DNA from 2 places in the Brevundimonas sp. Bb-A genome. Region 2 is predicted to be linked to the other one. Evidence: predicted binding sites of a transcription regulator. Region 2 holds the regulator's gene; the other holds the start of a gene.
The links. Region 2 encodes LexA, which represses DNA repair genes until DNA is damaged. Its sites were predicted from a motif close to ATGTTCNCNANNTGTTCT; they were not measured.

Region 1 (14,592 bases), 1.6 Mb from region 2:
GGGCGTCAAGAACGGCCCGTCGCCGGCCTGGCTGCAGAAGCGCCTGACCGCCATCGGCCTGCGCTCGATCAACCGCCTGGTCGATGTCACCAATCTGATCGCCTACGACCGCGCCCGGCCGCTGCACGTCTATGACCTGGCCAAGCTGTCGGGGACCGAGATCGTGGTGCGGGGCGGACAGGTTTCGGCCGGGACAGCCCATATCGAGGGCGGCGAGCCCGAGCATCTCATCGCCCTGGACGGTAAGACCTATGCGGTCTCCGCCGCCGACTGCGTCATCGCCGACGCCGGGAGCGAGCGCCCCATCGGCCTGGGCGGGGTCATGGGCGGCGAAAGCACCGGTTGCGACGACGACACCACCGACGTCTTCCTGGAAAGCGCCTGGTTCGACCCCCTGGTCATCGCCCAGACGGGCCGTGCGCTCGGCATCCATTCCGACGCCCAGTATCGGTTCGCGCGCGGCGTAGACCCCGTTTCCGTCACGCCCGGCTTGGAACTGGCCACCCGCCTGATCCTGGACCTGTGCGGCGGCGAGCCGTCCGAGATCGTCTTCGTCGGCGAACCCCCGGCTGGGCCGGCGCCCTTCGCCTTCGACCCCGCCTATGTGAAGCGGCTCAGCGGCATGGACCTGCCGACGGATCGGATCGGGACCATCCTGGGCCAGCTCGGCTTCCTGGTGCAGGCCGCCCCGGCCGGTCAGGCCGAACCCTGGATCGTCACCCCGCCGTCGTGGCGGCGCGACGTCGAGGGCCGGGCGGATCTGGTGGAAGAGGTGGCGCGGATCGAGGGCTTCGACAGCCTGCCCGACACGCCCCTGCCCGAGGTCGCCCCTCCCGCCGGCGGGGTGCTGAACCCCCGCCAGGCCCGCGTCCGCACGGCGCGCCGCGCCCTGGCCGCCCTGGGATACGCCGAGGCCGTCACCTGGTCCTTCACCAAACAATCGACCGCAGCCCTGTTCGGCGGCGGGGACGATCGGCTGGTGCTGGAGAACCCGATCGCGGCCGATCTGGACTGCATGCGGCCCTCGGCCCTGCCGAACCTGATCCAGGCGGCGGCGAGGAACGCCGCGCGCGGCTTCGCCGACGCCGCCCTGTTCGAGATCGGCCCGATCTATCTGGGCGACGGACCGGCGGATCAGCGCACGGTCATCGCCGGCCTGGTCGCGCCCCACGCCGCCCGCCACTGGGCCGGCGCCGGTGACGACGCCCTGTTCGCCCTGAAGGCCGATCTGACCGCCGTGCTGGAGGAGATCGGCGCCCCGGTCGCCTCGCTGCAACTGGTCCAGGGTCAGAACCGCGACTGGTGGCACCCCGGCCGTTCAGCCCGCCTGCAGCTGGGCCCGAAGAATGTGATGGTCGAGTTCGGCGAGCTGCATCCGCGGGTGCTGAAGGCGCTGGACGCCGACGGTCCGATGCTGGCCTTCGAAATCGTGCTGGATGCCGTGCCCGAGCCGCGCGGCCAGAAAGGCAAGAATGGGTCGGGCAAGGCGCGGGGAACCGCCGACCTGTCGGCCTTCATGCCCCTGACCCGCGACTTCGCCTTCGTGGTCGAGGAGGCCAAGCCGGTCGGCGATCTGGTCCGGGCCGCAGCCGGCGCCGACAAGGCGCTGATCGCCGACGTCCGGGTGTTCGACGTCTATCGCGGCAAGGGGGTGGACGAGGGCTTCAAGTCCGTCGCCCTGGAAGTCGTGATCCAGCCGCGCGAGGCGACCCTGGCCGAGGCCGAGATCGAGGCCCTGAGCGCCAAGGTGGTGGCGGCGGTCGAGAAACAGGGCGGCAAGCTGCGCGCCTGACGTCCTGCGGTCCGAAGATCAGGCCGCCAGGCGTTCACGCGCCTCGGCTACGATCTCCAGGCTGCGGATTCGCGCGGCCTTGTCGAACATCATCCCGGTGATCATCAGCTCGTCCACCTGGGTCAGGGCGATGAAGTCCGACAGCTGCTTCTGGACGGCCTCTGGCCCGCCGACGGCGGAATAGGTCAGGCGGCTGCGCGCGCTCTCGATCTGCTGCGGGGTCAGAACGGCGGCGATGTCATCGACCGGCGGAGGCAGGCGTCCGGGCTTGCCGGTCGAAAGCCGGGCGAAACTCTGCTGCATCGAGGTGGCCAGGCGCACGCCCTCCGCGTCCGTTTCGGCGGCGAAGACGTTCAGCACGGCCATGGCGTGGGGGGCGGCGAGCCGGTCGGACGGAGTGAAGTTGCGGCGATAGAGGGCCAGGGCCTCCAGCAGAAGCTCCGGCGCAAAATGGCTGGCGAAGGCGTAGGGCAGGCCCAGCTGCCCCGCCAGCTGAGCGCTGAACAGGCTGGAGCCCAGGAGCCAGATCGGCACGCGCAGCCCCGCGCCCGGCACGGCCCGGACCGGCTGGTTCTCGGCGGCCGGCTCGAACCACTGGATCAGTTCGACCACGTCGCGCGGAAAATGGTCCGCCCCCTCGAAATAGCGGCGCAGGGCGCGCGCCGTGGCCCCGTCGGTTCCGGGCGCCCGACCCAGGCCCAGGTCGATACGGCCGGGATAGAGGGTCTCCAGAGTGCCGAACTGTTCGGCGACCACCAGGGGCGCGTGATTGGGCAACATGACCCCGCCCGAACCGACCCGGATCCGCTCGGTGCCCGCCGCGACGTGACCGATGACGATCGCGGTCGCGGTCGCGGCGATGCCCGGCATGTTGTGATGCTCGGCCAGCCAGAACCGCTGATAGCCCAGCCGATCGGCCGCCTGGGCCAGGGCCAGGGTCTCGTCGAAGGCGCGACGGGCGTCGCCCCCTTCGACGATGGGAGACAGGTCGAGAACGGAAAAGGGGATCATGACGCTTAGATCGGAAGCGGCGTCGGGGGTTCAAGGGGCGCGGGGCGGAAGGCGCGGCGGACGGGAACCTGAAGACGGTCACAGACCTTTGACGCAGTGAGACAGAACAGGAGACGGCGCCATGACCGACATCGACAAGGACGCGGAAGACAAGGGCGCAGAATCGGAACTCGAAGGCCGGGACTCCCGTGAAGCTCAGGACATGGGCGAGAAGCCCGACCTGGGGCGCAGGGGCGACGCCCTGATCGAGGCGCTGGACGGTTCGGACTCCGGTTCGGACCTGAGGGCGGGCTCGTTACGCGGCGGCTCGGCGAGCGGGTCGGACGACGATCCCGACTCGGCGGTCATCAATGAGGCCCTGGCGGCCGAAGGGCGGGCGGAGGCGGACCCGCAGTCGCCGTCGAACGCCGAGCCCGACGCCGTCGCAGAGTCCGGGCGGCGCTTCACCGGCGAGGCGGGCGATCCGGTCGAGGGCGGGCGCGGCGGCGACTGAACGCCTTGCTGGCGCCGCATCCTTAGGCCACGGTGCCGCCTCGACCACGGGTCCAAGGGACGATTCCCCGATGATACGCCTTTCGGCGGCCTCGGCCGCCTTTCTGATATTGACGCTCGCCGCTTGCGGCCGAGAGGAGGCCCAGACGGCCCAAGGCCGCGCCGCTCCTGCAGCGACTGAAGCGCCGCCGGCCGCGGCGGTCGGTACTGCGGTCGCGCCCGACGCCGAAACCGCCGCCCCCGCCTCAAGCGGCGGCGTTGAGCCCGCCGCCCCGGGGGCGCCCGACTACGCCGCCCTCTATCCCGGCGCGGTCATGGACCAGCCGGGGACGACGGCGACCGGACCCGACGGAGACGGCGGCCTGGTCACCTTCCGCACCTCCGCCAGTCCCGACGAGGTGGTGGCCTTTTATCGCGAGCGCGCCGAACAGGCCGGGCTTTCGTCGGTCATGGGGATGAACCAGGGCGACGCCCGCGCCTATGGCGCCGCCGGCGGCCCGGCGGGTGCGACCAATATCCACGTCGTCGCCGCCCCCGGCGAAGGCGGAGAGACCTCCGTGCAGCTGAGCTGGAGCGAAGGGCGGTGAAGCCGTTCGCCGCCTCCTTCGCGGCGGTTCTGACGACAGCCTTTGTCCTGTCGGCCTGTGCGGGCGGGGGGCGGCCGTCCCCCGCGCCGGTCTTCGTCCTGGCCGACAGCGGCTATCTGTCGCCCGAGGCCTTGGCGCGATTGGCTGAGGCCGCGCCGCCCGCTCCCGATGCGGGCTCGGCCGCCGACCGCCAAGACCGCGATCAGTCGGACCGGTTCCGGGCCTTGGAACAGTCGGATCGGTGGCTGCTGGCCACCGCCCACGCCGAGCTTCGTCCGCCCCTGGCCTTGCAACATTTCGACTGCGCCCTGGGGCTGCGGCTGGGCGGCGACGGAGAGACGCCGACGCTGGATCGGATGGCGGCCAAGGCGTTTCACGATGTGCGGGCCGTGTCCGAACAGGTCGCGGCCCGCGCGCGTCGCGCCCGGCCTGTGTCGAACGATCCCGACCGCCCGGCCTGCGAACGGCTGACGCCGACGGCGCGCGACAGCGCCGCCTATCCGTCCCTGGGCGCGGCGGCGGGCGCGGCCTATGCCGAGGTCTTGGCCGCGCTGGAGCCGGATCATGCGAGCGCGGTGCGCCGCATCGGCCGTCAGATCGGCGTCAGCCGAATGGTTTGCGCGATGAACTATCCCAGCGACGTCGCCGCCGGCGCGGCCCTCGGGCGGGCCGTCGCCTTACAGATCATCGCCGCGCCGGCCTTCCAGGCCGAGGCGGAGGCGGCGCGGCGAGAGCTGGAGGCGCGCCGCGCCACCGGCCTGACCAATCCGGGATGCGCCGCCGAACGGGCCGCCCTGGCGGCGACGGCCGCTGACTGAAATGGTCGGCCTCCTGCTGCTGTCCTTGCTGGCGCCGATGGACGACCGCCCCGCCGCCCGGCCCGCCGCCAGGCCGTGCACGCCGCAGGAGGTGCGCGACCTGATCACCCCCTCCGACCGCCCCTATCGGCTGCTGTGTCGCGCCGTCCTGGCGGGGGCGAACGTGTCCCGTCCGGTCCTGATCGAGGGGGCGGAAGCCTCAGGCGCCGGTCTGGACTGCGGCGGCGGGACGGTCCGCCGGCCGGGTCAGGCGACCGCCCAATCCCCCACCGTCGCCGTCTGGTCGCGCCAGACGCCGCAGGGGTGGAGCCGGCCGATCGGCGCCGTGGTGCGCCACTGCACCGTCGTCGGCAATATCCGCATCTGGGGCATGGGGGCGGGCGGGTCGATGCGGGATCTTCTGGCCTCGTCCCGCCGCCCGGACCATACGACCGCAGCCCAGGCGGCGGCTCCGTCCGAGACCGTGCTGGAGCAGGTGCGGGTTCAGGCGACAGGGACCATTCCCCTCTATGTCGGACCAGGGGTGACGCGGACGACCGTCCGGGAATCGCGCTTCACCGGTCGTTCGGTCTCCACCGCCGTCTATCTGGACGCCGAAAGCGCGGGCGCCCTGATCCAGGACAACGACTTCGTGCTGCGCACCGGACGCGAAATGATCGCCGTGGACGGGTCAGGCGCCAATCGCATCATCGGCAACCGGTTCGCCCTGGGCGGTCGGGGCGGGATCTTTCTGTACCGCAACTGCGGCGAGGACGGGGTGATCCGACACCAGACGCCGTCCTATAATCAGATCACGGACAATAGCTTCTCGGGCGCCGGCTGGCTGCGGCCTCGCACGGTGGTGGTCGGCGCGCGCGAGGGAAACCGGCGCTATTGCGCCGATGACGCGGGCTATCCCTTCGGTTCCAGCGCCGACGACGGCGATGGGGCGGTCGGCAACCGGGTCGAGCGGAACCGGACAGGACGCTGACGGGGCGCTGACGTCTCGCTCTTGCGAAACGCCACGGCCTCGGTCCTTAGTGCCGCTAGAGACTTCGGGGGATGGATCGCATGCGGCTGGTCTTGTTTTTGGCGGCTCTGACGGCGGCCCTGGGTCTGGCCGTGCTCACCACCCAGACCCCTCGACCCCAGCCGGCGAGCGCGCCGGCCGCCGCTTTTTCGGCCGAAAGGGCGATGCAGGACGTGCGGCTGATGGCGCGGGCGCCCCGGCCGGTCGGTTCGACCGACCACGCCCTGGTCCAGGCCTATCTCTACGGCCGGATGGCTGAGCTGGGCCTGTCGCCGAGGTTTCAGGCCGGCGCCCTGTCTCCGGCGGCCGTGCGGCGGATGGAGCGGAACGGCCTTTCCACGGAAGGGGTCTCGGCCGTCAATCTGGTCGGCGTCCTGCCCGGCCGGAACCCGCGCCTGCCTCTGGTGGTGCTGATGGCCCATTACGACAGCGTGCCGGGGTCGCCGGGCGCGGCCGACGACGCCAGCGGCGTGGCCGCCGTTCTGGAGGCGGTGCGGGCGATCAAGGCGCGCGGCCCGGCCGATAGGGGGCTGATCGTCCTCCTGACCGACGCCGAGGAACTGAACCTGGACGGGGCGCGCGCCTTCTTCAGCGAACATCCGCTGCGCGACCGGGTCGGGGCGGTGGTGAACCTGGAGGCGCGGGGCGGCGGCGGTCGGGCCCTGATGTTCGAGACCGGGCCGGGCAACGCCCAGACCGTCGATCTGTACGCCCGGGCGGCGCGGCGGGCTGAGGGCGGGCCGTCCAGCAATGCGCTCGCCGTCTTCGTCTATCGGCTGATGCCCAACGGCACCGACTTCACCATCGCCGCCGACCGGGGGCTGGCGGGGGTCAATCTGGCCTTCCTCGGCCGCCCGGCTCAGTATCATTCGCCCGGTTCGACGGCGGACGCCCTCGACCAGGGCAGCGTCCAGCATATCGGCGCCCAGGCGCTGGAGACGGCCGACGCCCTGTTGCGCGCGCCGACCCTGCCCCAGGCGACGCGCAACCTCGTCTATTCCGACGTCTTCGGCCTGGGGCTTCTGCGCCATGGGCCTGAGACGGGCTGGGGGCTGCTGGGTCTGGCCCTTGGGCTCACGGCCTTCGCCGCCTGGGGCGCGCGTCATGCGACCGGCCTGACCTGGAGACAGGGGGTGAAGGGCTTCACCGGCGGCCTGTGGCTGCTGAGCGTCGGCATGGTGGCGGCCCAGGCGGCGCGGGTCCTGGCGGGGCCGATCGGCGAGCGGATCGACTCCGCCGAGACCTATTACATGATGCTGCGTCGCCTGCCTTGGATGGAGGCGGGGGCTGGTCTGGCCGTGCTGGCGGTCCTGCTGGCCTTGACGGCCGGGCGGGCCCTGATCGGGCGGCGGTTGCTGGCCGGGGTGGTCGCGGCGGCGGCCGTTCTGGCGACGGTCCTGGGCGGGGTCGATTATCTGGTGCTCGGCGCCGCCGGGATCGGCGTCGCCTTCAGCCTCTGGCCGGACGGCGAGGACGAGACGGTCTGGGGCGGCTGGCTGGGCGCGATCGTCCTGGTGCTGGTCCTGGGCGGCCTGGTCCAGGCGATCGCGCCCGAGGCGGCCCTGCTGTTCGTCTGGACCGGTTTGGCGGCGGCCTTCGCAGCGGCTCTGGCCGCCCTGATCGGCGCCCGGCTGGAGCGGTGGACGGCCCTGGCGCCGGCGGCCGTGGTCACGGTCCTGGTCGGCGGCTGGCTGTTCGGCCTGGGCCATTTCATCTTCCTGGGCGTGGGCATGAGCCAGGCCTGGGCCCTGGCCCTGATCGCCCTGCTGATCCTCGTCCTGGTCCGGCCCCTGGCGCCGACCCGAGCCGGGGCGAACGGCGCCCTGGTCCATACGCTCGCGGGCCTGTCGGCGGCCGTGCTGATCCTCGGCTGCGGCCTGTCCCTGGCCGCGCGCCACGCCGAACCGGCTGCGGCGGTCGACGTCACCGCGGAGTGATACGTCAGAAACGGACGTAGATCCGAAGAGTCTCGCTGTTCCTCACGAGAACATCTTGTGAACAGGAACAAACCGTGCACATAGTCGGCCTCACCAAAACGGGGGCGGGTCCATGGCGGGTCTCTCCCAAGCTTCTGACGGGAATCATGGCAAGGGAGACGAAGGCAATGGCACAGGCGGCTTTGAAACTGGTGGGCAAGGAAGACGGCGAAAAACAACGGGCTCTGGAGGCGGCGATCGCCCAGATCGATCGCGCCTTTGGCAAGGGCTCGGTGATGAAACTGGGCAAGGCCGGCGTGGTAGCCGAGATCGAAAGCGTCTCGACCGGCTCGCTGGGTCTGGATATGGCGCTGGGCATCGGCGGCCTGCCGGTCGGGCGGGTGATCGAGGTGTTCGGCCCGGAATCCTCCGGCAAGACCACCCTGGCCCTGCACACGGTGGCCGAGGTGCAGAAGAAGGGCGGGGTCGCCGCCTTCGTCGATGCCGAACACGCCCTGGATCCAGTCTACGCCCAGAAGCTGGGCGTGAACCTGGACGATCTCTTGGTGTCCCAGCCCGACGCCGGGGAACAGGCGCTGGAGATCGTGGACACCCTGGTGCGCTCCGGCGCGGTGGACATCGTGGTGGTCGACTCGGTCGCGGCCCTGACGCCGCGCGCCGAAATCGAGGGCGAGATGGGCGACAGCCTGCCCGGCCTTCAGGCCCGTCTGATGAGCCAGGCGCTTCGCAAGCTGACGGCCTCCATCTCCAAGTCCAAATGCATCGTCCTGTTCATCAACCAGATCCGCCACAAGATCGGGGTCATGTACGGCAGCCCCGAGACGACGACGGGCGGCAATGCGCTGAAATTCTACGCCTCGGTGCGCCTGGACATCCGCCGCACCGGCGCGATCAAGAACCGCGACGAGGTGGTCGGCAACACCACCCGGGTCAAGGTGGTCAAGAACAAGGTCGCCCCGCCGTTCCGCGAGGTCATCTTCGACATCATGTACGGCGAGGGCATCTCCAAACTGGGCGAGGTCATCGACCTGGGCGTCAAGGCCGGGGTGATCGAGAAGTCGGGCAGCTGGTTCAGCTATGACTCGACCCGGATCGGCCAGGGCCGCGAAAACGTCCGCGAATTCCTCAAACAGAACCCCGACATCGCCGCCTCGATCGAAAAGGCGGTGCGGGCCTCGACCAATAAGATCGCCGACGAACTGCTGGGCACGCCCGAGCCGGACGAAGGCCAGGATCTGGAAGGCTGAGCCTCTCCGGACCTTAAGGATACTCCGTCGCCCCAAGCGACCCGCCACCGACCCCGCGAGGGGCGGCGGAGCGACCCGTCCGACCTCGTGTCGGGCGGGTCTTTTTTTCTTTCGTCATTCCGGGCGAAGGGCCGCTTGGCCCGAAGACCCGGAACCCAGCGGCGCCGTCAGGCGAAATCTATCCGCCGCACAACGCCTGAAGATCGAGTCCGTGACAGGTTCGCGCTCACGCGCGCCGCTGGGTTCCGGGTCTCCGCTGCGCTTCGCCCGGAATGACGAAAGGAGAGGGCAGCCCCAAACCAAAACGGGCGACCCGAAGGCCGCCCGTTCCGTACTCACACTTTCCGCGGCCGATCAGGCGGCGGCCTTCTCCGGGGCGAACCTGCCGTAGAAGGTCTCGTTCTTGGCGGCCATGTCGCGCAGCAGGTCCGGGACCTTGAACCGGTCGCCATAGGTCGCGGCCAGGCGATCCGCCGTTTCGACGAACTTGGCCAGGCCGATGCCGTCGATCATGCTGATCGGGCCGCCGGTCCAGGGCGCGAAGCCCCAGCCCAGGATGGCGCCCAGGTCGGCCTCGCGCGGGTCGTCGATGACGCCCTCGGCCCAGCAGCGGGCGACCTCGACGGCTTGGCGATACAGCAGGCGGGTCTTCAGCTCGTCGATCTGGGCGAAGGCGCCGGGCTCCTCGGGCGCATCGATGCCCTTGGTGGTCGGCGCCAGGTCGCTCAGCCCCTTCCAGATCGTCTTGGGCTTGGTGTCATAGTCATAGAAGCCCTTGCCGTTCTTGCGGCCGTAGCGTCCGCCCTCGACCATCTTGGCGACAATGTCGGCGCCTTCGGTCGGGACGTATTTGTCGCCCAGGTCCAGCGCCGTCTGTTTGGCGATCTTGTAGGACAGGTCCAGGGCGACGTCGTCGTGCATCTCCAGCGGGCCGCGCGGCATGCCGGTCATGCGGCCGACATTGTCGATCAGGGCCGGGCCGTAACCCTCCTCCAGCATGGCCATGCCTTCCATCAGGAAGGTGGAGAAGCAGCGCGAGGTGTAGAAGCCGCGCGAATCGTTGACCACGATCGGCGTCTTCTTGATCTTCAGCACATAGTCCAGCGCCTTGGCGATGGCGGCCTGACCCGTCTTCTCGCCCAGGATGATCTCGACCAGCATCATCTTGTCGACCGGCGAGAAGAAGTGGATGCCGATGAAGTCCTCAGGCCGCACGCTGGCCTCGGCCAGGCCGGTGATCGGCAGGGTCGAGGTGTTGGAGCCGAAGACGGCGCCTTCGACCAGCTGGGCCTCGGCCCGCTTGGTCACATCGGCCTTGATCTCGCGGTTTTCGAACACCGCCTCGATCACAAGGTCCGACCCCTTGATGTGGTCATAGTCGGTCGTCGCCGTGACCAGGGCCAGGGTGGCGTCATACTTCTCCTGGGTCATCTGACCGCGCGACAGACGCTTCTTCAGCAGCTCCTCGACATGGGCCTTGCCCTTGTCGGCGGCTTCCTGGGTCTGGTCGATCAGCACGGTCTCGATGCCGGCCATGACCTGCACATAGGCGATGCCGGCGCCCATCATGCCCGCGCCCAGGACCGAGACCTTCTTGGGATCGGATTTCGGCACGCCGGCGGGCCGCACGGCGCCCTTGTCCAGCTCCTGCTTGGACAGGAACAGGGACCGGATCATGGCCTGGGCCTGGGGCGTCATCAGGGTCTTGATGAAATAGCGGGTCTCGATCCGCAGGGCCGCGTCCATCGGCACCTGGGTCCCTTCGTAGACGGCCTTCATCAGGTTCACCACGGCCGGATAGTTGCCGTAGGACTGTTTGCGCAGCATGGCGTTGCCGACCATGAAGTTCTGGATGCCGGCCGGGTGATAGGGGCCGCCGCCGGGCAGTTTGAAGGACTTGTCGTCCCAGGGCTGGACGGCCTTGCCGCCGTTCTTGATCCAGGCCTTGGCCGCCTCGACCGCTTGGCCCTTCTCGACCACCTCATGGACGATGCCGGCGCCCTTGGCGTCGTTCGGGCGGAAGGACTTGCCCTCGCTCATCGCCATCATGGCGTTCTGGACCCCGACGAGGCGCGTCAGACGCTGGGTGCCGCCGCCGCCGGGGAAGAGGCCGACCTTGATCTCGGGCAGGCCCAGCTGGATCTTGTTGTCGTTCTCGACCACGCGGTAGTGGCAGGCGAGGGTGAACTCCAGCCCGCCGCCCAGGGCCAGGCCGTTGATCGCCGCCGCCACCGGCTTGCCGCAGGTCTCGAGCGCGCGGAAGGCGCCGTTCAGCGCCCAGCCGGCGTCGAAGGCCTTCTGCAGGTCGCCGCCGCCGGAAAGCACGCCGCCCGCCATGTCGCCCAGGTCCGCGCCGGCGCAGAAGCCCGAGGCCTTGCCCGATGTGATGACGGCGCCCTTGATGGTTTCGTCGGTCTTGATCCGTTCGACCAGTTCCGGGATCTCCTTCATCACCGCGCTGGTCAGGGTGTTCATCGAACGGCCCGGCACGTCGAAGGCGATGACGGCGATGCCGTCGGCGTCGATGTCGATCTTGAAGTTTTCCATAATCTCTCTTCTCAGATCCTCCCCCAGCGGGGGAGGGGGACCGCGAAGCGGTGGAGGGGGCCGCCGCCGACGCCGGCGATGGGTTCGCCCCCTCAGTCAGCTTCGCTGACAGCTCCCCCGACGGGGGAGCAATGGATCAGACGCGTTCGATGACGGTGGCGGTGCCCATGCCCCCGCCGATGCACAGGGTGATCAGGGCCGTCGACTTGTTCGAGCGCTCCAGCTCGTCCAGCACCGTGCCCGTGATGATGGCGCCGGTGGCCCCCAGGGGGTGGCCCATGGCGATGGCGCCGCCGCAGACGTTCATCTTGTCGTGCGGGATGTTCATGGCCTGCATGTAGCGCAGCACCACGGCGGCGAAGGCCTCGTTCAACTCCCACAGGTCGATGTCGTCGGTCGTCATGCCCAGCTTGCCGAGCAGCTTCTTGGACACATATTCGGGTCCGGTCAGCATGATCGACGGTTCCGAGCCGATCGAGGCGCCGCCTAGGATCTTGGCGCGCGGCTTCAGGCCCAGGGCCTGGCCGGCCTCAAGCGAACCGATCAGCACGCCCGCCGAACCATCGACGATGCCGGAGGAGTTGCCGGGGGTGTGGACGTGGTTGACCCGCTCGACCTCGGGATAGCGCTGGTTGATCACGCTATCGAAGGCCATTTCGCCCATCATGGTGAAGGAGGGGTTCAGTCCGCCCAGGGTCTGCATGTCCGTGTTCGGACGAATGGTCTCGTCGCGGTCCAGAATGGTCAGGCCCAGCTGATCCTTCACGGCGATGACCGACTTGTTGAACCGGCCCTCGGCCCAGGAGCGGGCGGCGCGCTTGTGGCTTTCGACCGAATAGGCGTCCACGTCGTCGCGGCTGAAGCCGTACTTGGTCGCGATCATGTCAGCCGAGACGCCCTGGGGCACGAAATAGGTCGGGAAGGCCGACGAAGGATCGGTCGGCCAGGCGCCCATGTCCGAACCCATGGGCACGCGGCTCATGACCTCGACCCCGCCGCCGACGGCGAAGTCGGACTCGCCCGACTTCACCTTGGCAGCGGCCATGTTCACGGCTTCCAGGCCCGAGGCGCAGAAGCGGTTCACTTGAACCCCGGCCGTATATTGCGACCAGCCGGCGGACAGAACGGCGGTGCGGGCGATGTCGGCGCCCAGTTCGCCCACGGGCGTGACGCAGCCCAGGATGACGTCATCGACCTTGGAGGTGTCCAGGTCGTTGCGGTCGCGCAGGGCCTCCAGGACCTGGGTCGCCAGGCTGAGGCCGGTGATCTCGTGCAACGAGCCGTCCTTCTTGCCCTTGCCGCGGGGTGTGCGGACGGCGTCGTAGATATAGGCGTCAGCCATGACAGGGAGTCTCCATCTTTGGGCCGGAGCGACGTCGCCCGGAAAGGGCGGCGCGGCTTACGGCCGGGTCGGATCAAAGCTTGGTCGCCAAGAACCCTACGTTTACGTCAACGTCAAGTAACAAGGCGCGTGAGGCGGTCGAGGCGCGGCGCCCCAGCCGTCAGTCGCCGGGGATTCGGCTGGCGACGCCGCTGATCCGGCAGGCGTAGTCGGTCTCTGGACGGCCGGTCTGCAGACCCGTGGTGACCAATATCCCCTGCCGCGCCGTACAGCGCGCCTCCAGGGCGTCCAACTCGGTCTGGTAGCGGTTTTCGACGCCGGTCGAGGCGCAGGCGGCGATCAAAGGCAGGGCGACCAGGGTCGCCGCCCAGATGCAGGATGTGGCGTGGCGCATGGCATTCTCCTATGGGCGAGGCCCGCAGGGGCGGGCCCGCGCTTCGCTAAAGACTACTCGGCCGCAGCCAGTCGGACCAATTTTCCGTCGCTCTCGTCGGTGATCGCCCAGACGGCGCCGTCTGGGCCGATCGCCACGTCGCGCACACGCTCGCCCAGGTCGGTCAGCAGCCGCTCTTCCCCGACGACGCGATCATTTTCGATCACGAGCCGGGCGATATGCTTCTCCTTCAGCGCGGTGACCAGCAGATCGCCGTCCCAGGCCGGGAACATGGCGCCCTGGTAGAAGACCGCCCCACCCGGCGCGATGACCGGATCCCAATAATAGACGGGCTGTTCCGTGCCGGCCTTCTGGGTCGCGCCGCTGTTGATCGCGCCGCCCGGATATTCGACGCCGTAAGCCGCGTCGGGCCAGCCGTAGTTCAGGCCCGCCCTGTCCAGATTGACCTCGTCGCCGCCGCGCGTCCCGTGCTCGATGGTCCAGATCGCGCCCGTGCCGGGCTGGACGGCGATCCCCTGGACGTTGCGGTGGCCCAGGCTCCAGATCTCGGGCAGGGCGCCGGCGCGGCCGACGAAGGGATTGTCCTGGGGAACCGTGCCGTCGGCGTTGATGCGGATGGTCTTGCCCATGTGCGAGCCCAGGTCCTGGGCCTGGGGCCGCATCGGCCGGTCGGAGCGTTCACCCAAGGTGATGAACAGCTTGCCGTCCGGCGCAAAGGCCAGGGACGAGCCGAAATGTTTGTCGCCGTCATAGGCGGGCAGGGCGCGGAAGACGACCTGGACATTGTCCACCCGCGCGCCGTCGTCGGACAGCCGCCCCCGTGCGACCGAGGTGGCGTTGCCGCCCTCACGAGGCTCCGCATAGCTCCAGTAGATTAGACGGTCCTGGGCGAAGCCGGGGCTGACGGCGACGTCCAGCAGGCCGCCTTGGCCGCGCGCATCGACAGCCGGCAGACCCTGGACCGGTTCGCTGATCTGGCCGTCGGCCGTGATGATCCTCAGCCGGCCGGGCTTTTCCGTCACCAGCCAGCGCCCGTCGGGCATCAGGGCCAGGCCCCAGGGATGCGACAGGCCCGAGGCGACCACGCTGTGGCGCATCGCCTGTTCGGTCTTCACCCCCGGCGCCCGGGTCTGGCCGGGGAAGGCGGGCTGCTGGTCGGGATTGTTGGCGGGCCGGGTCTCCAGCGGGGCGCCCGACTGGCCGGATGCGGAGGCGGTCTCTCCGTTCGCGCCGCAGGCGGCGGCGAGGACGAGCAGGGCGGTCGAGGCGGCGAGGGCGATGGGGCGCATGGGCGGCTCCGGGCGGGTTGGGGGCGTCGGTAACGAAGAAACCCCAGCGTTATCTGTCCGCTCCTGCCCCGTCTTGCGCCCTATCGCCGCACGATCTGCATCGACACGACTTGAACCGCGCGCGCGA
Region 2 (14,592 bases):
GTTCTCGCCCCGCCGATATGCAGATAGCCTGTCGGCGAGGGGGCGAAGCGGGTGACGACAGTCGAAGAAGGCAAGGTCATGGGGGAAGGGTCCGTAAGCGAGGCCCTTATACGCCCCGAGGCGACAAAGCCTACCCCCGGCGCGCGTTTGCGGATCTGGCTGGCCCAAGAGCTTGCGGCGCAGAGCCTGAGATGGCGGCTCTGGGCGCCGGTGGCGTTCGGGGCGGGCGGCGCCGTCTATTTCACTCTGCGGTTCGAGCCCCCGTCATGGCCCCTGCTGCTGGCGGCGGGGATGGTCGCAGCCGCCTGGTGGGCGGGACGGCGGCGCGGCTGGGGGCGGGGCCGGACCTGGCCCCTGATGATGCTGGCGTGTCTGCTCGGCGGGCTGGCGACGGCCAAGGTGCGGACCGAGGCGATCGCCGCCCCGATCGCGCCGGCGCTGGGCGAAGCGACCGTGATCGAGGCCTGGGTCATCGACGTCGACAGTCCTGGACAGAACGGGGCGCGGGTGGTGGCGGCGCCGACCTGGATCCGCGGCCTCGCCCCCGAGGAGACGCCGGTGCGGCTGCGTGTGACCGTGCGGGGGGCGCCGCCCCGTCCGGGTGAGGCGATCCGACTGTTCGCCATCCTCAATCCGCCGCCTGCGCCGGCGGCGCCGGGCGCCTATGACTTCGGCCGCAACGCCTTCTTCCAAGGATTGGGCGGCGTGGCCTTTGCGCTTGGCGAGACGCGGAGCATCGACCTGCCGCTCCCGCCCTGGCGCGTCCGGCTGACGATGGCGGTCAACGGCGCCCGCTACGCCCTGGCCGAACGGATCGTGGCCCAGCTGGGGCCTCGCACAGGCGGGATCGCCGCCGCCATGACCACCAGCCACGAGGCGTGGATCAGCCCCGAAGACGTGGAGGTGATGCGGGATTCGGGCCTGGCGCACATCCTGTCGGTGTCGGGCCTGCATATGGCCATCGTCGGCGGCTTCGTCTTCTTTGCGGTCCGGCTGGGGGTGGCCGCATGGCCGTGGCTGGCGCTGCGGGTCGCCGGCAAGAAGATCGCCGCATGGGCGGGGCTGGCGGCCGTGGGCGCCTATCTGGTGGTGTCGGGCGCGCCGCCGCCGGCGGAGCGGGCCGCCGTCACGGCCGCCATCGCCTTCATCGCCATATTGCTGGACCGGCAGGCCGTGACCATGCACGGGCTGGCCGTCGCCGCCTTCGTGGTCCTGCTGATCCAACCGGAAGCCATCGTCACGCCAGGCTTTCAGATGTCCTTCGCCGCGACGGCGGCCCTGGTGGCCCTGGTCGAGGTCTGGCCTAGGCGGGTGCGCGAGATCGCGGCTCCCTGGCCGATCGTGGCGGTTCAGAGGTTCGGAGGCTGGCTGGCGGCGGCCGTCGCGGCCAGCGTGGTCGCCGGTCTGGCGACCGGACCCTTCGCCATGCAGCATTTCAACCGGACGGCCGTATACGGCCTCCTGGCCAATCTGGGCACGGCGCCGGTGGCCGATTTCGTCCTGATGCCGACCCTGGCCCTGGGGGCGGCGCTGGCGCCCTTGGGGCTGGGCAGACCCTTCCTTGCGGTGGCGGGGTGGGGCGTGGATCTGATGCTGGCGATCGGAACCTGGACCGCGGGCCTGCCCGGCGCGGTGCAGACGGTGGCCAGCGCGCCGGACTATGTGCTGCCCGTGGCCTTTCTAGGCGTGCTGTTCATCTGCCTGTGGCAGGGGCGGCTGCGGTGGCTGGGCCTGCCCCTGGCGGCGGCGGTGCTGGTCTGGCCGCGCGCGCCGACGCCGGACGTCTGGATCGGCGACGGCGGGACCAATGCGGCCTTTCATCGGGAGGGCGAGGCGATCGTCGTCCGGCCCGGCGTGCGTGAGTTTGCGACGGACCTGTGGTCCCGGCGGCGCGGTCTGATCTTGGCGGACCGCCCCGAGGCCGGCTGGGCCTGCGACCGCGCTTCATGCCGTCCCGAACTCACTGGGGCGGGGCCGGTCGCCCTGTGGTGGGGCAGGCGGACGCCGGACATGGAGCAGATGGACGCCCTGTGCCTTGCGGCCTCGGTCGTCAGCGTGCGGGCGGTGGTTCACGCCCTGCCGCCCTCATGTGACGGGAGGCTGGTTCTGGACGGGGCGGACTTTGCGCGCGGCGGGGCGGTGGAGCTGTGGCGTAGCGGCGCGGGCGGCTGGCGGGCCGTGTGGACGGCCGATGTCCGGGGCGACCGGCCGTGGGCGCGCCGGCCGAATCCAGCTGTCAGTGATAGCGGCGCATGAGGCCGACCAGCTTGCCCTGGACCTCGACTTGGTCGGGACCGAAGATGCGGGTCTCATAGGCGCGGTTGGCGGGCTCCAGGGCGATGGAGCCGCCCTTGCGGCGCAGGCGTTTCAGCGTGGCCTCTTCGCCCTCGACCAGGGCCACGACGATCTCGCCGTTGTTGGCGGTGTCGCCGCGCCGGATGACCACCAGGTCGCCGTTCAGAATGCCGGCCTCGATCATGGAGTCGCCCTCGATTTCGAGGATGTAGTGATCGCCCTTGCCCAGCATGGATTCCGGCACCGGCAGCCGCTCCTGTTCGTGCTGGATGGCGGCTATGGGGGTGCCGGCGGCGATCTTGCCCAGGAGCGGCAGTTCGCGGGTGTCGTTGGCGGCTGAGGCCGCAGCGACGGGACGCGCGCCGCCGCCGCCTTCGATGACATCGGGCTTGAACCCGGCACGGCCGCGCGGAGCGCCGGCTGTGGCCTGCTCCGGCAGTTTGGTCACTTCCAGTGCGCGGGCGCGGTGGGCGAGGCGGCGGATGAAGCCGCGCTCCTCCAGCGCCGTGATCAGCCGGTGAATGCCCGACTTGGACGCCAGGTCCAGCGCCTCCTTCATCTCGTCGAACGAGGGGGAGACGCCGGTCTCCTGAATCCGTTCGTGGATGAACATCAGCAGTTCGTGCTGTTTGCGCGTGAGCATCGCCGGCCCCTCATGCGCCCGACCGACGAATCGGAACGGGCCGTGAACATTGACGATGTTCTGTAAGTGTTCCTTCCTAATGTCAACTTAACGGCGTCGCTTCACCACGCGCGTCGAGTTGAATCAGGCGGCCAGCAGCTTGCGCGTCGCTTCCTCGACGTCGGCCTGACGCATCAGGCTCTCGCCGACCAGAATGGCCTGGGCGTGGGCGGCGGAGACGCGCGCGACGTCGTCGGGGGTGAAGATGCCGCTCTCGGCGACCAGGAGGGCGCGCACGGGGCTGAGCATCGCCAGGCGTTCGGTCGTTTCCAGGTCGACTTCGAACGTTCGCAGCGACCGGTTGTTGATCCCCACCAGATCGCCCCCGAGAGCGCAGGCGCGCGCCATTTCGGCCTCGTCGTGGGTTTCGATCAGGGCGTCCATGCCGAAACGCTCGGCCTCGGCCAGCAGTTCGGCGGCCAGCCGATCGTCGATCATGGCCAGGATGATCAGGATGCAGTCGGCGCCGAGCGCCCGGCTCTCGGCGACCTGCCAGGGATCGACCAGGAAGTCCTTGCGCAGGCAGGGCAGGGCGGTCGCCGCACGGGCCTGGCCCAAATAGGCGTCGTCGCCCTGGAAACTGGGGCCGTCGGTCAGGACCGAAAGGCAGGACGCGCCGCCGGCCTCATAGGCCTTGGCGAGGGCTGGGGGATCGAAGTCGGGACGGATCAACCCCTTGGACGGGCTGGCCTTCTTGATCTCGGCGATCAGGGCGGGGCGGCCGGTGTCCTCGACCGTTCGATCCAGGGCGGCGCGGAAGCCGCGCGGGGCCGAGGCGGCCTGGGCCAGGGTCTCGATCGCGTCCTGAGAGGTCGCGGCCTTGCGGGCGGCGACGTCTTCGCGCTTGTAGGCGGCGATGCGGGCCAGAACGTCGGTCATGGGGTGTCCTCCGTCTCCAGCGGCGTGGAGGTGATGCGGGCCAGACGCTCCAGAGCCTGGGCGGCCCGGCCGTCGTCGACGGCGGCGGCGGCGAGGGCGGCGCCTTCCGACAGGTCCGCCGCCCGATCCGCGACCACGAGGGCGGCGGCGGCGTTCAGCAGGACGATGTCGCGGTAAGGGCCGGTCTGGCCCGCCAGCAGGGCGCGAAGGGCGGCGGCGTTCTCCTCGGCGTCGCCGCCGCGGATGGCGTCGATGGAGGCGCGGGGCAGGCCGGCGTCCTCGGGCGTGACCTGGAAGCGGCGGACGGCGCCGTCCCTCCATTCCGCCACTTCGGTCGGGCCGGAGGTGGCCAGTTCGTCCAGACCCTGGCCGTGAACGGTCCAGGCGCGGGTCGCGCCCAGCCGGCCCAGCACCTCGACCAGGGGCTCCAGCAGGCGGGGGTCATAGACGCCCATGACCTGACGTTTCGCCTGGGCCGGGTTGGACAGGGGGCCCAGCAGATTGAAGACGGTGCGGAAACCGATCTCGGCCCGGACGGGGCCTACATGGCGCATGGCGCCGTGATAGGCGGGGGCGAACAGGAAGCAGATGCCGGCCTCGTCCAGCGCCTTGCGCTGCTGGGCCGGGCTGGCGGCCAGATTGACGCCCAGGATCGACAGGACGTCGGACGAGCCGGATTTCGAGGACATGGCCCGGTTGCCGTGCTTGGCGACCTTCAGGCCCGCGCCGGCCAAGACCAGGGCGGCGGCCGTGGAGATGTTGTAGGTGTGCTGGCCGTCGCCGCCGGTGCCGCAGGTGTCGATAACCTCATAGGGATGATCCAGCGTCAGGGCGGCCTCGCGCATGGCCTGGGCGAAGGCGGCGATCTCGTCCACCGTCTCGCCCCGAATGCGCAGGGCGGTGACGGCGGCCGCGACCTGGGACGGGGTCGGTTCGCCGCGCAGGCAGGCGGCGAAGAAGTCGTGCGCCTGTTCGGACGTCAGGGGGTGGCCCTCGACCAGTCGGGCGAGGATCGGCTTGAAACCATCGGCCATGGTCAGGCGGCCATGATCAGGCGGCCGCGAGGCGCTTCACGCCGGCGATCTGAAGGAAGTTGGCCAGCATGTCGTGGCCATGTTCTGTAGCGATGGATTCCGGGTGGAACTGAACGCCATGGATCGGGCGGCTGCGGTGCTGGAGCCCCATGATTTCGCCGTCGGCGGTCCAGGCGGTCACCTCGAGACAGTCGGGCAGGGTTTCGCGCTTCACGGCCAGGGAATGATAGCGGGTGGCGGTGAAGGGCGAGGGCAGGCCGGCGAAGACGCTCTTGCCGTCGTGCAGGATCGGCGAGGTCTTGCCGTGCATCAGGGTCTTGGCGCGGATCACGTCGCCGCCGAAGGCCTGGCCTATGGCCTGGTGGCCCAGGCAGACGCCCAGGATGGGCATGGAGGCCGGCGCGCTCTCGATCAGAGGCAGGCAGACGCCCGCCTGGTCCGGCGCGCAGGGGCCGGGAGACAGCAGGACGGCGGCGGGGTTCAGCGCCCAGGCCTCGGCCGCCGTCAGGTCATCGTTGCGCACCACATGGGTCGGCGCGCCCAACTCCGCGAGGTAGTGGACGAGGTTGTAGGTAAAGCTGTCGTAGTTATCGACGACGAGGATCATGATCAGGCTTCTAGGCGTGACAGGCGTCCGCGCCAAGCATATGCGTCGCTAAAGCGCATCTTAACGGTCATGGGGGCAGGTGGAGGGGTGAAACTCGCCGCCGAACAAGACATCGCCGACAAGATCGCCGCCGCAAAGGCGAAGCTGGTCGTTGTCGAACCCAAACCGATCAGCCCCTATGCGGCGCTAGGCGCCGCCGCCCTGGCCGCTGCGGCCGCCGTGGTCATGGCCGGGGTGGTGGTGCTGGGGCCCGGCGTTCGTTTCGACCAAGCCCCGCCGACCTACACGCCCTAGCGGTTGCCGGTGCGGAAACGCCAGGCTTCTTCGGCGGCCCGCATGGGGGCGCGGGCCTTGTGCCGGGTCTCGGCGTATTCGGCGGCAGGATCGCTGTCGGCGACCACGCCGGCGCCGGCCTGGACGAAGATCCGGTCATCAGCGAACAGGGCGGTGCGCAGGGTGATGCAGATGTCCGCCTCGCCCCCGGCCGAAATATAGCCGACGCCGCCGCCGTAGCCGACGCCGCGCTTTTCGGCTTCCAGCTCGTCGATGATCTCCATCGCTCGGACCTTGGGCGCGCCTGACAGGGTGCCGGCGGGAAGGGCCGCCAGCAGGGTGTCGACGGCGTCCAGTTTCGGATCGGCCTTGCCGCGCACATTGGAGACGATGTGCATGACCTGGCTGTAGCGTTCGACGACGAAGCTTTCGGTCACCTCGACCGTGCCCGGCGCGGCGACGCGGCCGACGTCGTTGCGGCCCAGGTCCAGCAGCATCAGATGTTCGGCCCGCTCCTTGGGATCGGCCAGCAGCTCGGCCTCCAGGGCCTTGTCCGCCTCGGGCGTGGCGCCGCGCATCCGGGTTCCGGCCAGTGGTCGGATGGTGACCTGGCCGTCCTTCAGCCGGACCAGGATCTCCGGGCTGGACCCGGCCAGCTGGAAGCCTTCGAAGTTCAGATAGAAGAGATAGGGCGACGGGTTCTGGCGACGCAGGGAGCGGTAGAAGGCGAACGAATCTTCGGTCCAGGGCGCCGAGAAACGGTGGCTGAGCACGACCTGAAAGATGTCGCCGGCGGCGATATAGTCCTTGGCCCGGGCCACCATCTGGCCGAAACCGGCCTCGTCCACGGGCGAGGCGAAGGTCGGGGCGGGCGTGGGCTGCGGCGCGGCGCGCACCGGCAAGGGCTCGCGCAGGCCCGTCTCGAAAGCGTCCAGCCTGGCGACGGCGGCGTCGAAGGCTTGCCGCGCGTCGCCGCCCGTGTCGGGATAGGCGGCGGAGACCAGGATGATCTCCTGGCCGACGGAATCGAAGATCGCCACCAGCGACGGTCGGGTCAGGACCGCATCGGGCAGGTTCAGCGGGTCGGGATTGGGTTCGCCCAGCGGCTCGAGCAGGCGCACCATGTCATAGCCGAAGACGCCGAACAGGCCGGCCGCCATCGGCGGCAGACCGTCGGGCAGGTCGAACTTGGAGGCGGCGATCAGGGCGCGCAGCGACTGAAGCGTGGGCAGGGGCTCGGGAATGAAGCGGCCTTCGGCGACGGCTGGACCGCGCGCCAGTTCCGCCGCGTTCGACCGACAGCGCCAGACCACGTCCGGGTCCAGGGTCAGGATCGAATAGCGGCCCTTGACGGCGCCGCCCTCGACCGATTCCAGCAAGCAGGCGTAAGGCCGGTGGAGCCCCAGCTTCAGATAGGCCGAAACCGGGGTCTCCAGGTCGTCGATCACCCGACGCACGATCACCTGGGGCCGACCGGCCGAGAGGCCGGCGGCGAAGGCGTCGAAATCGGGCCCGCTGTCCGCCTGCGTCATTGCGCCGGAGCGGCGGGCGCGGTCGGTTCGGCCGACAGGCCCAGGGCCTGACGCGCCAGGCCGACGTCATGCTTGGCCTTGGAGCGTTTGGCCGCCGCCGCCATCTCGGTCTGAACCATGGCCTGGACGATCTCCTGGGTGATGCGCGGGCGGGCCTGTTCGGCGAGCGGACCGGCGACCGCCGGATTTGCGGCGTGGATGGCGTCCACCCGGCCGATCAGGACGCCGCCCTGTCCCGGTTGGGAGAAGACCTGGCCCTTGGACTGGCCGAACAGACCTTGCAGCACGCCCTGACCCAGGGCCTCCTGGGTGGCCTGATCACGGACGACGCCGGTGCGGACGGTCAGGGGGGCGTTGACGGAACGGGCCACGGCGGCGATGTCCTGGCCTTGGCGCACGCGACCGGCCAGCTCCTCGGCCTTGGCGGCGAGCCGGCGCGAAATCTCACGCTGTCTCCACTGGGCGGCCAGGGGCTCGCGCACCTCGGCCAGGGTCGGCAGGGCCGAGGGACGGATGTCGTTCAGCCGGACCGCGAAATACTGGCCCTGGCCGGCGTCCACCACATCGCTCTCGCCGCCCTTGGTCAGGGACCAGGCCGTTTCGAACAGCTGCGGCGGGGCGTTCAGCGGCTGGCCGTTCGGCAGTTTGCCGTCCTGGGTGAAGGGCGGCAGGTCGACGATCCGCGCCCCGGCTTCACGCGCGGCGTCGGCCAGGCTCTTGCCGGCGGTTCGGGCGGCTTCGTACTTTTCGACCTTGGCGTAGGTCTGGCCCTTGACGTCCTCGGCGCGCAGTTCCTGAATGATCTGCTCGCGCGAACCCTCGAGGCTGGCGGGCTGACCGGGCTGGACCGCCGTCAGCTTGGCGACGGCGAAGCCCACGCCCGCCTGGACCGGGTCCGACACCTGGCCGGGCTGAAGGCCGAACACGGCCGCAGCCGTGGCGGCGTCGCCGATGGCGGAGCGCGGCGTGGCGTCGAACTGGGCCGGCTGGATGCTGTTGGCGCGGCCGACGTCTGCGGGCGACTGACCGGCGCGCAGGGCGGCGGCGATCTTCTGGGCCGCGTCGCGGCTGGGCGCCGTCAGGGTGACGAAGGTGCGGGTCTCGGGCTTGCCCAGGCTGTCCTTCTTGAATTCGAACCGCTCGCGGATCCGCTCTTCCGACACGGCCGGGGCGGCGCCGGGCTCCGGCGAGAACAGGACGACGGAGGCCATGCGGAACTCCGGCGCGCGCAGCCGGGCGGCGTTCTCCTGGATGAAGGCGTTCAACTGGGCGTCGGTCGGGGCGGGGATGTCTCCGGCCATGGCCGGGGTGATTTCGAACCAGCGGCCGTCGCGGCTCTCGAAGGCGGCGCCGGCCAGGAGGGCGCCGTAGATCCGGGGCGCGCGCGCGCCGGCGAAGACGGCGGCGTTGAAATGTTCGGTCGCATACTGGTCGCGCAGGTCCTGTTCCAGCATGGCGGGAGTCAGGTTCTGCTGGGCCAGGGCGCTTTCATAGGCCTTCTGGTCGAACTGGCCCGTGACCGAGTTGAAGAAGGCCGGGATCTGGCGGATCTGTTTGACGATCAACTCCTTGCCGGGGCGGATGCCCGCCTTCCACGCCCAGTTCAGGAAGCCCAGCTGTTCGGTCTGGCTTTCCAGAAAGCGGACATGGATGTTTTCGGCGATCAGATCCTCGTTCGTCACCGGACGACCGGCCTGCTGCTGAATGTTCTCGCGCACCCGTCCGAAGGCGGCGCTGAACTCGGCCTCGTTCATCGAACGGTCGCCGGCGTCGATGACGTGTTTCGGTCCCAGGTTGGCGAAGACGTCCATGCGCGCGCCCACGATCACGAAGCTGATCGCGATCAGGACGAGCAGGGCGGCGGCCCATTTTGAGCGCGAGAAGGCGCGGAAGGCGGTGATCATTCGTGGACCCGGAGACTTGCCGACGATGGCTTCGCTTCGGCGTATAGTCGGCTGGGGCGGGCCGCCGCAAGAACGGCTTGATGTCCAGATTGGGGCGCCCCTCTTGGCGCGGCGGTTTTCGCCCCCTAGACAGGCCAGATGAAACAATCCGTGAAGTTGATCGTCGGCAATTGGAAGATGCACGGCCTGGCGGCCGCCCTGTCCGAAGCCGAGGGGTTGAAGACCGCCCTGTCCGCCGCACCGACCCAGGCCCGGGTGGCCCTGTGCCCGCCCGCCACCCTGGTCCATCAGATGAGCGCGGTTCTGAGCGGAAGCGCGATCGAGACCGGGGGGCAGGACTGTCATGACAAACCGTCGGGCGCCTTCACCGGCTCGATCTCGGCGGAAATGCTGGCGGATGCGGGGGCCGGGCTGGTGATCCTGGGCCATTCCGAACGCCGGGCCGCCTTTGGAGAGACCGACGCCCAGGTGGCGGACAAGGTTCAGGCCGCCGTTGCGGCGGGACTGGAGCCGATCGTCTGCGTCGGCGAAACGCTGGAACAGAGACAGGCCGGCCAGGCCGTCGCGGTCGTCAGCGCCCAGGTGGCGGGCTCTCTGCCCCACGGACTGGCGGAGCGGACGTTTGCGGTGGCGTATGAGCCGGTCTGGGCGATCGGCAGCGGCCTGACCCCGAGCCTCGAACAGATCGCCGAGGTCCATGCGGCGATCCGCAGCGCCCTGATCGACCGGCTGGGCGAGGCGGCGCGTCGGGTCCCGATCCTGTACGGCGGCTCGGTCAAGCCGGACAATGCGGCCGATATTCTGGCGACGGCGGAGGTCGGCGGGGCCCTGGTCGGGGGCGCCTCGCTGAGGGCCGAGGACTTTCTTCCGATCATCCGCGCGGCCTGAACGACGCGGCAGGGCGGTCGGGCGCGGCTATAGGTTTGCCCCTGGGCGGCATCGGTGATAGAGGCCGCCGCTTGATCGGCGCAGCTCCGCGCCCACATGAATGACGCCATGCTCCAGACCATCCTGCTCGTCGCCATCATCCTGGTCGCCGTCTCCTTGACGGGCGTCGTTCTGCTGCAACGCTCGGAAGGCGGCGCCCTGGGCATGGGCGGCGGACCTTCGGGCTTCATGACCGCGCGCGGCGCGGGCAATCTGCTGACCAAGGTGACCTGGGTTCTGGCCGCCCTGCTGTTCGGCCTGACCATCATCCTGACCGTCGTCGGCAATATGGACCGCGCCTCCACCTCGGTGATCGACGCCGACGCCGTGGGCTCCCTGGCCACGACGCCCCGGCCCCAGCAACAACAGCCCGCCCAAGCCCAGCCGGCCGCCCCCGCCCAACCGTCGGCCCCGTCGCTGGACGATCTGGAAGCCAGCCTGCCGTCGGCGGCGCCGGCGCAGCAGCCGGCCCCCACCCCGGCCCAGTAAGGCCCCGCCGACCCAGAGTTCCGAAAGCGCGCCGCAGGGCGCGCTTTCTTCTTTTGATCAACAGTTCGATTCGCCGAGGCCCATGCGTCGTTCGCGAATCATGGAGTAAGGTGTCCGCCCATGGCTCGCTATGTGTTCATCACCGGCGGCGTGGTTTCCTCGCTTGGAAAAGGCCTCGCTTCCGCCGCTCTCGGCGCTCTTCTGCAGGCGCGCGGCTATAAGGTCCGCCTGCGCAAGCTCGACCCCTATCTGAACGTCGATCCGGGGACGATGAGCCCCTATCAGCACGGCGAGGTCTTCGTGACCGACGACGGCGCCGAGACCGATCTGGACCTGGGCCACTATGAGCGGTTCACCGGCGTGTCGGCGGCCAAGTCCGACAACATCACCACCGGCCGGATCTATTCGACCATTCTGGAGAAGGAGCGGCGCGGCGACTATCTGGGCGCCACCGTCCAGGTCATTCCCCACGTCACCGACCAGATCAAATCCTTCTGCCTGACCCCGGCCCTGACGGACGCGGGCGAGGACGTGGACTTCGTTCTGGTCGAGATCGGCGGCACGGTCGGCGACATCGAGGGCCTGCCCTTCTTCGAAGCCATCCGCCAGCTGGGCCAGGACCTGCCGCGCGGCAAGAGCTGTTTCGTCCACCTGACCCTCTTGCCCTTCATCAAGACGGCCGGGGAGATGAAGACCAAGCCGACGCAGCATTCGGTCAAGGAGCTGCGATCCATCGGCATCCAGCCCGATATCCTGCTGTGCCGCTGCGAACAGCCGATCCCGGCCGAGGAGAAGCGCAAGATCGGCCAGTTCTGCAACGTCCGCGAAAGCGGCGTGATCCAGGCGATGGACTCGGCCGACATCTACGCCGTGCCGCTGGACTATCACCGCGAGGGGCTGGACAAGGAGGTCCTGGCCCATTTCGGCATCGAGGACGCGCCCGAGCCCGATCTGACGCGCTGGCGGGAGATCGCACGGCGCCGGCTGCAGCCCGACGGCGAGGTCACCATCGCCGTGGTCGGCAAATATACGGTGCTGAAGGACGCCTATAAGTCCCTGATCGAGGCCCTGCACCACGGCGGGGTCGCGAACAACGTCAAGGTCAATATCGACTGGGTCGAGGCCGACACCTTCGAAGGCGATCCGGAAGCCTGTGAGGAGCGGCTTCAGGGCGCCCACGCCGTTCTGGTGCCCGGCGGCTTCGGCGAGCGTGGGTCGGAAGGCAAGATCGAGGCGGCGCGGTTCGCCCGCGAGCGCAACATCCCCTATTTCGGCATCTGTTTCGGCATGCAGATGGCGGTGATCGAGGCGGCGCGGAACCTGGCCGGTTTTCCCAAGGCCTCCTCGACGGAGTTCGGGCCTACGACCGAGCCGGTCGTGGGTCTGATGACCGAATGGACCCAGGGCAACCAGCGCGTCCTGCGCCAGCAGGGCGGCGACCTGGGCGGCACCATGCGGCTGGGCGCCTATGAATCGACCCTGGCCGAAGGGTCTCGGATCGCCGAAATCTATGGGACCACGACCATCAGCGAACGGCACCGCCATCGCTATGAGGTCAACATCAACTATCGCGAGGCGATCGAGGCCAAGGCCGGTCTGGTCTTCGCCGGGCTGTCGCCCGACGGCGTCCTGCCCGAAACAGTGGAGCGGCCGGACCATCCCTGGTTCATCGGCGTCCAATATCACCCGGAGCTGAAGAGCCGCCCCTTCGCGCCGCATCCGCTGTTCGCCAGCTTCATTGCGGCGGCCGTGGTGCAGAGCCGGCTGGTGTGAGAACGGCGCTCACGGACCTGCGATTCCAGTTGGCGTCCTTTTTGCGATAAAATGCCTGGAACGGATCGAATTAGGATGATCCGACAGGATGGACCGTCGATGATCGGCGCCTTGCTCTATTACCTGCACCGGCATGTCCGCCTGGTGCTCATTGTCGCGGGCCTTGGGCTCATGTTCGGCGTCGGCGTGATCGGCTATGAGGTCGTTCGCGGCCTGGCGGCGGCGTCGGCCCACCCGGCGCAAACCGGGCGGGCCTGAGCCGTCAGTCGATCTTCAGCCGCATGAAGATCATGCCGCCGTCCGGATCGCCGCCGTAGATCGGCTCCAGCGCGTCCGGCACGCGGTTCATCGCATAGAGGGCGCCGAGGCCGAAGCGGACGCGCGGGGCGATCCGCCAGTCGCGGACGGCGCCCAGAGAGGCCTTGCCCACCGTATAGAGCGGGCCATGACCGCCGTGGTCGCCGGGAACCAGTTCGTCCGTTTCGATCCGCTCGGCGCGGGCGAAGACGGTCCAGCGGTCGTTCGGATGGAGGGCGGATTCCAGCAGCCAGCCGTCCTTGGATTCATCGTGACTGTTGGTCTTGCGGCCCCAGGCCAGGGTCGAGGACCACCAGCCGGTCGCGCCCAGGCGGCGGGTGTGGAGGACGCTGGCCGACCATTTGGTCTCGTCCTCGTCAGGCTCGAGCTGTTCGGGAGCCGAGACATCGGCGTAGGAGGCCTGGAGGGCCCAGTCGGACGATGGGTTCCAGGAGGCTCGCACCGACCAGCTGTCCAGCTTCGGCTCATCTATGCCCCAGCGTTCCTCGTCCGGCTCGCGCCCCTTGAAGGCCGAGGTCTCGATCTTGAACCGGTCGTGGGCCCAGCCCAGGGTGGTGACGCCGAAGACGATATGGGTCGAGTCCAGCCAGTGGTGGGTGATGGGCGCCTCGGGACTGTCCATGGCGCTCATCCGATGCATGAAGGCGGGCGGGCCGAAGGCGGGTTCGCCGGGCAGGCCGATGTAGCCGTACACGCTGTCCTTGTCGGACAGGCGTTTCGAATAGCTGGCCGACAGCTCCATGAAGAAGTCGTGCGGGTGCTGGCGGTCCACCAGGGGATCGACGCCGTTCGCCGTCTCGCCGGCGGCCAGCAGCAACGGATAGCCCGACTTGCCCATCAGCGGGTCGGGGCTGAGCATGGCGCGCAGGTTCAGGGTCGAACCGTCGTCGAGGTCGCGGCGGGCCGTGGTCATCAGCATGCCCGAGACGAAGGTCTTGTCGCCGCCGCGGGGACCGGACTGGGTGTCGTAGGTCAGGTTCAGCAGGGCGTGGGTCATCACCGTCCAGTCGCCCCGGACGGTGTGGATTCCGGCGTGTTCGCCGGAATCGGGCTGCCAGCTGGTGCCGGAGGCGTCGCGGCTCATGGCCCAGGCGCCGTAGGGGCTGGTCATTGCGTGGGAGGCGTGCGGAGCCTCCGCGGGCGCTGCGGCGTGCTGGCCGTGATGGCTGTGGTCCTGGGCGGCCGCCGCTGAGGCGAGGGCGAGCAGGGAGACGCCGGCGCAGGCGCCGACGCGGATACGGGTGGCCATGAAAGGCCTCCTTTTCAATGATCGTGACTGAAGGAGCGCCGGAGGGCGCGGGGGTTCAGGTGATCAGGAGGCGGGGCGGGCCGGGCTCGGGCGACAGTCGGCGGCCCGACGGGAGGGCGGGTGAAACGGCGGTCAGGCGAAGCGGCGCCGCAGCCGTCTGCGGACGGGCAGCGGGCGGAATGGTCGGCGCCGCGACGCAGGCGACACAGCAGGCCATGGCCTTCATGGCCTTATCTGGGGCTTTGTCGGGGGCCTTGCCAGACGGGTCCGGCGCCTTGTGGCCCGTCTCGTGGCAGGGCGCCTCGGCCATGGCCGGGATGGCCGAGACGCCGAGGGCGCCCAGGGTCAGCACCGCAAGGGCGCCGACCAGCAGCAGAAGGGACGAGACGATCTTCACGACGCCAAGGATAGGCGTTGCACTCCCCCGTCGCAATGGATCGCCCGCGTCATTCACCGGGCCGGCTTCTTGTCGACCAGGGGCAGGCCGGGGGCGTCGGGCGGGGTTCGGCCGCCCGGGCCCAGTTCCCGCTGCATGAAGACGACGTCGCGCCAGTCGTCGTGTTTCCAGCCTGCCGCCTTGAACACCCCGGCGTCGGCGAAGCCGCGGGCGCGGTGCAGGGCGATGGAGCC

Region 1: the regulator LexA is predicted to act here: its motif matches at 7,694-7,711, upstream of recA (recombinase RecA).

The regions. Positions count from the first base shown of each region.
Region 1 is NZ_CP045456.1:269,908-284,499, reverse strand. It holds gene pheT (phenylalanine--tRNA ligase subunit beta) at 1-1,792, shown strand, start outside; gene BSP_RS01465 (LLM class flavin-dependent oxidoreductase) at 1,811-2,803, opposite strand; gene BSP_RS01460 (hypothetical protein) at 2,925-3,296, shown strand; gene BSP_RS01455 (hypothetical protein) at 3,367-3,882, shown strand; gene BSP_RS01450 (PA-phosphatase) at 3,879-4,700, shown strand; gene BSP_RS01445 (right-handed parallel beta-helix repeat-containing protein) at 4,702-5,670, shown strand; gene BSP_RS01440 (M20/M25/M40 family metallo-hydrolase) at 5,751-7,646, shown strand; gene recA (recombinase RecA) at 7,814-8,893, shown strand; gene BSP_RS01430 (3-hydroxyacyl-CoA dehydrogenase NAD-binding domain-containing protein) at 9,248-11,440, opposite strand; gene BSP_RS01425 (acetyl-CoA C-acetyltransferase) at 11,577-12,782, opposite strand; gene BSP_RS01420 (hypothetical protein) at 12,943-13,176, opposite strand; gene BSP_RS01415 (PQQ-dependent sugar dehydrogenase) at 13,230-14,465, opposite strand.
Region 2 is NZ_CP045456.1:1,884,633-1,899,224, forward strand. It holds gene gltX (glutamate--tRNA ligase) at 1-80, opposite strand, end outside; gene BSP_RS09285 (ComEC/Rec2 family competence protein) at 79-2,256, shown strand; gene lexA (transcriptional repressor LexA) at 2,237-2,938, opposite strand; gene trpC (indole-3-glycerol phosphate synthase TrpC) at 3,062-3,856, opposite strand; gene trpD (anthranilate phosphoribosyltransferase) at 3,853-4,890, opposite strand; gene BSP_RS09305 (aminodeoxychorismate/anthranilate synthase component II) at 4,907-5,497, opposite strand; gene BSP_RS09310 (peptidoglycan-binding protein) at 5,585-5,791, shown strand; gene trpE (anthranilate synthase component I) at 5,788-7,302, opposite strand; gene BSP_RS09320 (peptidylprolyl isomerase) at 7,299-9,206, opposite strand; gene tpiA (triose-phosphate isomerase) at 9,345-10,094, shown strand; gene secG (preprotein translocase subunit SecG) at 10,203-10,622, shown strand; gene BSP_RS09335 (CTP synthase) at 10,743-12,395, shown strand; gene BSP_RS09340 (hypothetical protein) at 12,471-12,653, shown strand; gene BSP_RS09345 (hypothetical protein) at 12,658-13,962, opposite strand; gene BSP_RS09350 (hypothetical protein) at 14,018-14,359, opposite strand; gene BSP_RS09355 (GNAT family N-acetyltransferase) at 14,413-14,592, opposite strand, start outside.